One region of the Cellulomonas fengjieae genome, then DNA from elsewhere that is predicted to be linked to it. Evidence: predicted binding sites of a transcription regulator. Region 1 holds the regulator's gene; each other region holds the start of a gene.
What was found. Region 1 encodes LexA, which represses DNA repair genes until DNA is damaged. Its sites were predicted from a motif close to TCGAACANNTGTTCGA; they were not measured.
Positions count from the first base shown of each region.

Region 2: KG102_RS14325 (HNH endonuclease signature motif containing protein) is a predicted target of LexA. The motif match lies at 988-1,003, and genes of this name have one in related genera.
Region 3: KG102_RS14855 (HNH endonuclease signature motif containing protein) is a predicted target of LexA. The motif match lies at 896-911, and genes of this name have one in related genera.

Region 1 covers NZ_CP074404.1:1,505,722-1,507,984, reverse strand. Annotated here, with positions in the region: gene KG102_RS06960 (LysM peptidoglycan-binding domain-containing protein) at 85-591, opposite strand; gene lexA (transcriptional repressor LexA) at 899-1,651, shown strand; gene KG102_RS06950 (L-lactate dehydrogenase) at 1,736-2,263, opposite strand, start outside.
Region 2 covers NZ_CP074404.1:3,095,006-3,097,268, forward strand. Annotated here, with positions in the region: gene KG102_RS14315 (M15 family metallopeptidase) at 1-623, opposite strand, end outside; gene KG102_RS14320 (hypothetical protein) at 632-913, opposite strand; gene KG102_RS14325 (HNH endonuclease signature motif containing protein) at 1,243-2,263, shown strand, end outside.
Region 3 covers NZ_CP074404.1:3,207,287-3,209,549, reverse strand. Annotated here, with positions in the region: gene KG102_RS14855 (HNH endonuclease signature motif containing protein) at 1-874, opposite strand, end outside; gene KG102_RS14850 (PadR family transcriptional regulator) at 1,042-1,374, shown strand; gene KG102_RS14845 (hypothetical protein) at 1,374-2,263, shown strand, end outside.

The sequences.
Region 1 (2,263 bases):
TGTGTCGCCGCGTGCTGTGTCGCCGACCGCCGTGTCCCGCGCGCGTGTGCCGCGCGCCGTGTCGCCGTGTCGCCGTGCTCAGCGTCAGCGTGCCGGGACGACGATGACCTGGCCGGCCATGAGCCCCGCGTCGGGCAGCTCGTTGAGGTCGACCAGTGCGACCACGACGTCCCGCACGTCCTGCGACGGCGTGGCCACCGACTCGGCGATCTGCCACAGCGTCTCGCCCGGCTGCACCACGTGGCGCTGGACCTCCTGCGCGGTGACCGGCCCGTCCGCGGACGCCTGGCTCCCGAGCAGCGTGACGAGCGCCACGACCGTGGCCGCGAGCAGCCACAGGACGACCCGGCCGCGCGTGGTGAGGCGCAGGTGCGCAGCGGACACGGCCGCGGAGGGCGCACCCACGGCGGAGTCCGCCACGCGCTCTGCCCCGTGAGGGGTCGTGGGTCGGGCGGTACCGCGGGACATGCGGTTGGACATGCGGTCGGGCATGCGGTTGGGCACACGGTTGGGTATGCGGTACGCCACGCGCTCAGCCACCCGCTGGGGTGCCACGGTCGACATCGCCGGTCCCATCACCATCGCGCTCATCACGTCTCTCGCTCCTGCTCGGCCCGGCTGACCGGGGTACCGCTGATCGTCGAACGCCTGTTCGTCGAACGTCTGTACGATGTCTACCAGCATCCACCGACACTGTCGAGAGACACGATCGAACAGATGTTTGATCTTCGGCTCCGACATCCCTAGGCTGGCGATGCAGCACAAGCGGACCACGAGCCACTGACACTGCCGCCGGGCAGCCACCGTCGGCGCAGGTCACGGTTCCGCGGACCCGGGCTGGACCAGGCGGAGAAGGCTGAGCGTGCTGCGAGGCGGCCGCCGGACGAGGAGGAGCGCAGTGACGGACTCAGGGGACACGTCCCAGCCCGAGAAGGACCTGGCGACCATCCACACGCTGCCCGACGGCGCACCCGGCCCCGACGGGCTCACGGCGCGGCAGCGGCTCGTGCTGGACACCATCCGGACGTCGGTCGAGTCCCGCGGCTACCCGCCGAGCATGCGCGAGATCGGGGAGGCCGTCGGCCTCACCAGCCCGTCGAGCGTCAAGCACCAGCTCATGGCGCTCGAGCGCAAGGGATACCTGCGCCGGGACCCGAACCGTCCTCGCGCCATCGAGGTCGTGCACGCGGACGACTCGCGCGGCGTGGGCACGTGGACGGCGCCGGACGGCCGCCGGGCGAGCTTCCCCGACCAGGGGGACGGCGAGCGCCTGCCCGCCCCCTCCTACGTCCCGGTCGTGGGGCGGATCGCGGCAGGTGGGCCCATCCTCGCCGAGCAGGCGGTGGAGGACGTCTTCCCGCTCCCCCGTCAGCTGGTCGGCGACGGCGACCTCTTCCTGCTCAAGGTGAGCGGCGACTCCATGGTCGACGCGGCGATCTGCGACGGCGACTGGGTCGTGGTGCGGCGCCAGCCGGTCGCGGAGAACGGCGAGATCGTCGCCGCGATGATCGACGGCGAGGCCACGGTCAAGACGTTCAAGCGGATCGACGGGCACGTCTGGCTCATGCCCCACAACGCCGCCTACTCCCCCATCCCGGGTGACGAGTCCACCATCCTGGGCCGGGTCGTCAGCGTGCTGCGCAGCCTGTGACACAGCCGTCGGGCCGCACCCAGCAGGGTGCGGCCCGACGGTCGCAGTGCGGACGCCTCCGCGGCGAGAACCCGAGCGCGGCGCTCAGAACCCGAAGCGTCGCGCCACCGAGCGGACCGCGTCCGCCGACGAGCGCAGGCCGGCGAGCTCGTCCTCCGAGAGCGGGACGCGGAGCCGCTCGGCCACGCCGTGCGCCCCGACGATCGCCGGGACGGACAGGCAGACGTCGCTGATCCCGTAGAAGTCGTCGAGCAGCGAGGACACGGGTAGCACTCGCCCCTCGTCCTTGAGGACGGCCTCGATGATCCGCGAGCCGGCCAGGGCCACCGCGTAGTTGGTCGCGCCCTTGCCCTCGATGATCCGGTACGCCGACTCGACGACCTCCCGCGTGATCCTGTCCCGTACGTCGGCCGTCAGGGCTCCGTCGCCACCGGCGCCGGTCCACTCGAGCAGCGGCACCGAGCCGATGCTCGCGGACCCCCACAGGGGCAGCTCGGTGTCCCCGTGCTCGCCCGCGATGTACGCGTGGACGTTCTGCACTGCCACGCCCGTGTGCTGCGCGATCAGGTAGCGCAGCCGCGAGGAGTCCAGGACCGTGCCGGAGCCGAACAG
Region 2 (2,263 bases), 1.6 Mb from region 1:
TGGATGACCCCGGGCAGGTCGGGGCGGCCGGCGAACTCGCGACCTCCCGGCGGCGCGACCGACGAGCCGCGGACGTACGGGTTCTCCACGGGGTTGAGGTCGATGGCCCGACCGTAGGCGTGCTCCGACCACTCGGAGCCGCCCGTGATGGCCCGGCAGTTGAACGCCGAGGTGTTGTCCGCCGCCATGGAGTCGTCGTCGCTCGCGTCGAAGTCGTCCACCAGCCGCATCGAGCGGACCGGGTACCCGGCGTCGAAGAGGGCGCGGAACACGGTGACCATGTCCTGCGCGGCGTCGGCGTGCACCACCAGCTCGCCCTGCCGGTCCAGCCCGTCGAAGCCACGGTGCGTGACCGACACGTAGCGCAGGTCCTCGAGCGGCACGGGGCAGCCCGGACGCCACGACGGCTCCATGCGGGCGGCGAGCTCCGGGGTGATCTCGCTGATCGCCGACGTGAAGGCCGGCGCGCTCGCCACCACCGGGGCGTCCGCCGGCTCCGGCGCGACCTCGGCGGGCGCGCTCACCTGCACCGGGGTCGGCGACGGGCTCGACCGGGGGACGTCGGGCGCGGCACAGCCCGCGAGCACCAGCACCGCCACCCCGATGAGCCCGCCGCCTCGCATGCGCACCACTACACCACTCCGCGGCGGTCGCCGACGATCCCCGACGAGACCGTCGTCCCCGCCCACAGTGCCGGGTCCGCGCACCCCTCGGCGCAGTGCATGCCACAGGCGGGGCAGACCCACAGCGTGTGGTGCCGGTCCACCGTGCAGCCGCAGGTGACGAACCGTTCCGACGGCCGGCCCGGACCGTTCGTGGTCCACCGGTGCCCCGCGGGGCAGCCCGACGGCGGCACCCGCACCCAGCCGCGTGGCGTGCGCTGCCACTTCGACCAGTCGATGTCGCGGACCATCGAACAAGTGTACGAACTCCGGGACGGGTCGAGCGTCAGCCACCGTGGGGCTGCGGGCGAGTGTCAGACCCTGGTCGTACATTTGTTCTAGCGGATCAACGGGCTGATGACACGCGCGGGAGGTGAGGATCGTGACGGCGGTGCTCGAGCACGCACGTGTGGAGGCAGACGCCGGTCGCGCATCCGGCTGGTCGCAGCCCGGCTGGCGGGACGAGCCGGAATGGATCTCGCCCCGTCCCCGTGCGACCGGCGCAGGCGCTTCGCGGGTGGCTGCGTCCGGTGTGGCTGCGTCCTGTGCGGATACGCCGGCGTCGGTCACGCAGCGGGTGGTGAACCTGCGGCACATCGACGCGTTCCCGATCCCGGAGGTCAGCGTCGCCGGGCTCGCCGGGATGCTGGAGTCCGTCCAGGTCGCGGACGTCTCGGACACGGCGCTGGTCAACACGGTCACGGCGTGGCAGCAGGTCATCGCGATGGCGCAGGCCGCCCAGGCGGTGGCCGTCCGCGAGATCGAGGCGCGCACCGTCGACGCCCTCGCCCGGGTGCCCGACGAGCTGGCGTGCGCACTGGCCTGCACCGGCAGGGCAGCACAGGACCTGTTCCTGCGCGCCTCGAACGTGGCACGGCACCCGGCGCTGGCCGACGCCTGGGCCGCGGGCGCCCTCGACGCGCGCAAGGTCGACGTGATCCTCGCCGAGTCGCTGTCCGCCGAGCGCGACACCGCCGACCTGGTGATCGCCGACGCTGTGCAGCGTGCCGGGGAGCTCACCGCCCGCCAGCTGGCTCACCACGTGCGCGCCGCGGTGATCGGTGCCGACGCCGCGGCGGCCGAGCGTCGCCGGGTCAAGGAGCGCGCCGACCGGGGTGTCGAGCTGCGGCCGGCCGGCCACGCGATGGCCTGGTTCATGGCCTATCTGCCCGCCGAGGTCGCGACCGCCGCCTTCACGGCGGTGGACGCTCTCGCGGGGCACGCCGCCACGGACGGCGACGACCGCAGCGTCGGCCAGCGGCGCGCGGACGCGTTCGCGGACGTGTTCACCGGGATCCTCGACCGGCAGGCGACGCCCGACGGGACACCGCTGCCCACCCGGCACGGGCAGCGTGTGGCCCTGCAGGTGACGGTCGCCGCGACCACGCTGGCCGGCCTGGACGACCAGCCGGGCCTGCTCGGCTCGTACGGTCCGATCCCCGCCCAGGTCGCACGCGAGCTGGCCCAGGACGCCACGTGGCGCCGCCTGCTGACCGACCCGATCGGTCGGGTCAGCTCGGTGGGGACCACCACCTACCGTCCCGGTGCCGATCTGACCCGCACGGTCCAGGCCCGCGACGTGACCTGCACCTTCCCCGGCT
Region 3 (2,263 bases), 1.7 Mb from region 1:
GGCGTTGGTCGATCGTGCGAGGGTCACCGTCCGGGGCGCCGTGCCCGGCCAGGGCGTCGATCACGGTGAACGCCGCGGTGGCCTCGGCGGCGGGCAGGTAGGCGATCAGGCGGGCCATCGCGTCGGGGGCCAGGTCCAGGAACACCCCGCGCCGCTCGCGCTCGGTGACCCGCCGCCTCTCCGCCGCGGCCGGGTCGCTGCCGATGACGCTCGCCCGCAGGTGACGGGTCAGCTGGGCAGCGGTGAGCTCGACCGCCTGCTCGACGGCGTCCGCGACCACCGCGCGCACGGCACCCGCCTCGACCTGAGCCGCCTCGGCCAGGATCACGTCGACCTTGCGCGCGTCGATGGCGCCGGCCGCCCACGCGTCGGCCACAGCGGGATGCTGCCCGGCGCCCCAGGCGCGCAGGAACAGGTCCTGCGCGGCCCTGCGGGTGCACACCAGCGCGCACGCGAGCTCGTCGGGAACCCGTGCCAGAGCATCGACCGTGCGAGCCTCGATCTCGCGAACCACCTCCGCCTGCGCCGCCTGCGCCATCGCGATCACCTGCCCCCAGGCAGCGACCGCGTTGACCAGCGCCACGTCCGACAGGTCCGCGACAGGAACCGACCCCAGCATCGTGGCCAGCACGCCCACATCCCCGCCAGCGACCGACCGCTCGGGACGATCAGCCAGGCCCGCCACGCCGACGTCCTGGGAACCGACCGCGTCACGGACGCCCGGCACGTCATCGGGCACCGTGGTGGGGAGGTCCGAGCGAGCCGGGCGGGACCGCCAGCCCGAGTCGCGCCATGCCGGCACCGCTGCGTCGCGGGCATCGCGCGAGGCAGGGCGGGATGCCGTGTCGAGCACCTGCTCGAGAACCGTCGTCATCCGTTCCACCTCCGCGTCGTATCGAACAAGTGTACGAGCGACGGCCGACATGCGTTCCGGTTGTGCACAGGCTGGCCCGCCCAGGCACGTCGACCTCGGACGTGAGATCGATGGGACCCTTGCCCGGATAGGTCGCCAGCCGATATATATCGGCAGTGGCATTCGGGATGAGCGAGCAGGCGTACTTCGTCCTGCTGTCGCTCGCGGAGGAGCCCCGCCACGGCTACGGCGTCGTCCAGGCGGTCAAGGCGATGTCGGACGGCCGCGTCCGGCTCGGCGCGGGCACGCTCTACGGCATCCTCGACCGCCTGGTCGAGGCGGGTTACATCGAGGCGTCCGGGGAGCTCGTCGTCGACGGCCGGCTGCGCCGCTACTACCGCCTCACCCCCGACGGCCGGGCGGCCCTTGCCGCAGAGACCGCCCGACTGACCGACCTCGCCTCCCTGGCCAGGCGTGTGCTCGCCGCCCGGCCGCCGCGCGCAGCGCTCGGACCCGCCTGATGCGCGGTCTCGAACGGTCCGCCGCCTTCTGGCTGCGGGCGTACCCGCCGGCCTGGCGCGAGCAGCGCGGTGCGGAGGTCACGGCACTGCTGCTGGACCTCGCACCGGACGGCGCCCGTCGGCTGGACGCCCGCACGGCGCTGGGCCTGCTTCGTGGCGGGATCGCGGCCCGCTGCCGGCAGACTCCGCCCCTGCGGTACTACCTTCCGTACCGGCTGTTCGACCTGCGCGTCCCGGCCCAGTACCGCGAGTGGGTCCGGCGGGACATCTGCTCGCCGGGAAACGTGCGCCGCAACCTGATGGGCCGGGCGTGGCTGCTTCTCCTGCCGCTCTACAGCACCGCGGTCACCCAGGACCCGCGCGGGTTCTTGTCGATGTGGACGGTATTCGGCGTCATGGCCGTGGCGATGAGCCTGAGCGTCCGTTCGGACGCGGGGGAGCGCAGGAGGTTGCAGCACCACGCACGGCCCGCTCCGGGCGGGCCGCGGACGCTGGGCGAGTTCGTCTGGGTGCGGACGTCGCGCGTGCGGATCGCCGCGGAGCCGGGCTCGCGCGTTCTCGTCCTCCTGCTGGCCGCCGGTGCCCTGGCGTGGTCCGCGGCCGCAGTCGTCGCGCCCAGTCGGACGGGCGTGGTGCCCTGCCCGGGACAGGGGCAGTGCTTCGAGCTCGTGGCCGAGGATCGGGAGAGCTCGACGCTCCTGGTTGCCGTACTCGCCGGCGCTCTCCTGGCCGGCGTCATCCTCGCCGCCGCCGTCGCGCGCCGCCTGGCCCGCCGGCTCCCGGACAGGCCCGGCCAGCCCGCCCGCCACCTGGTCGGCCTGCCGCCCCGCGCCGGCGTCGCCATCGCGCTGTGGACCGGCCTCATCGCCACCGAGGCACTCGCCGAGGC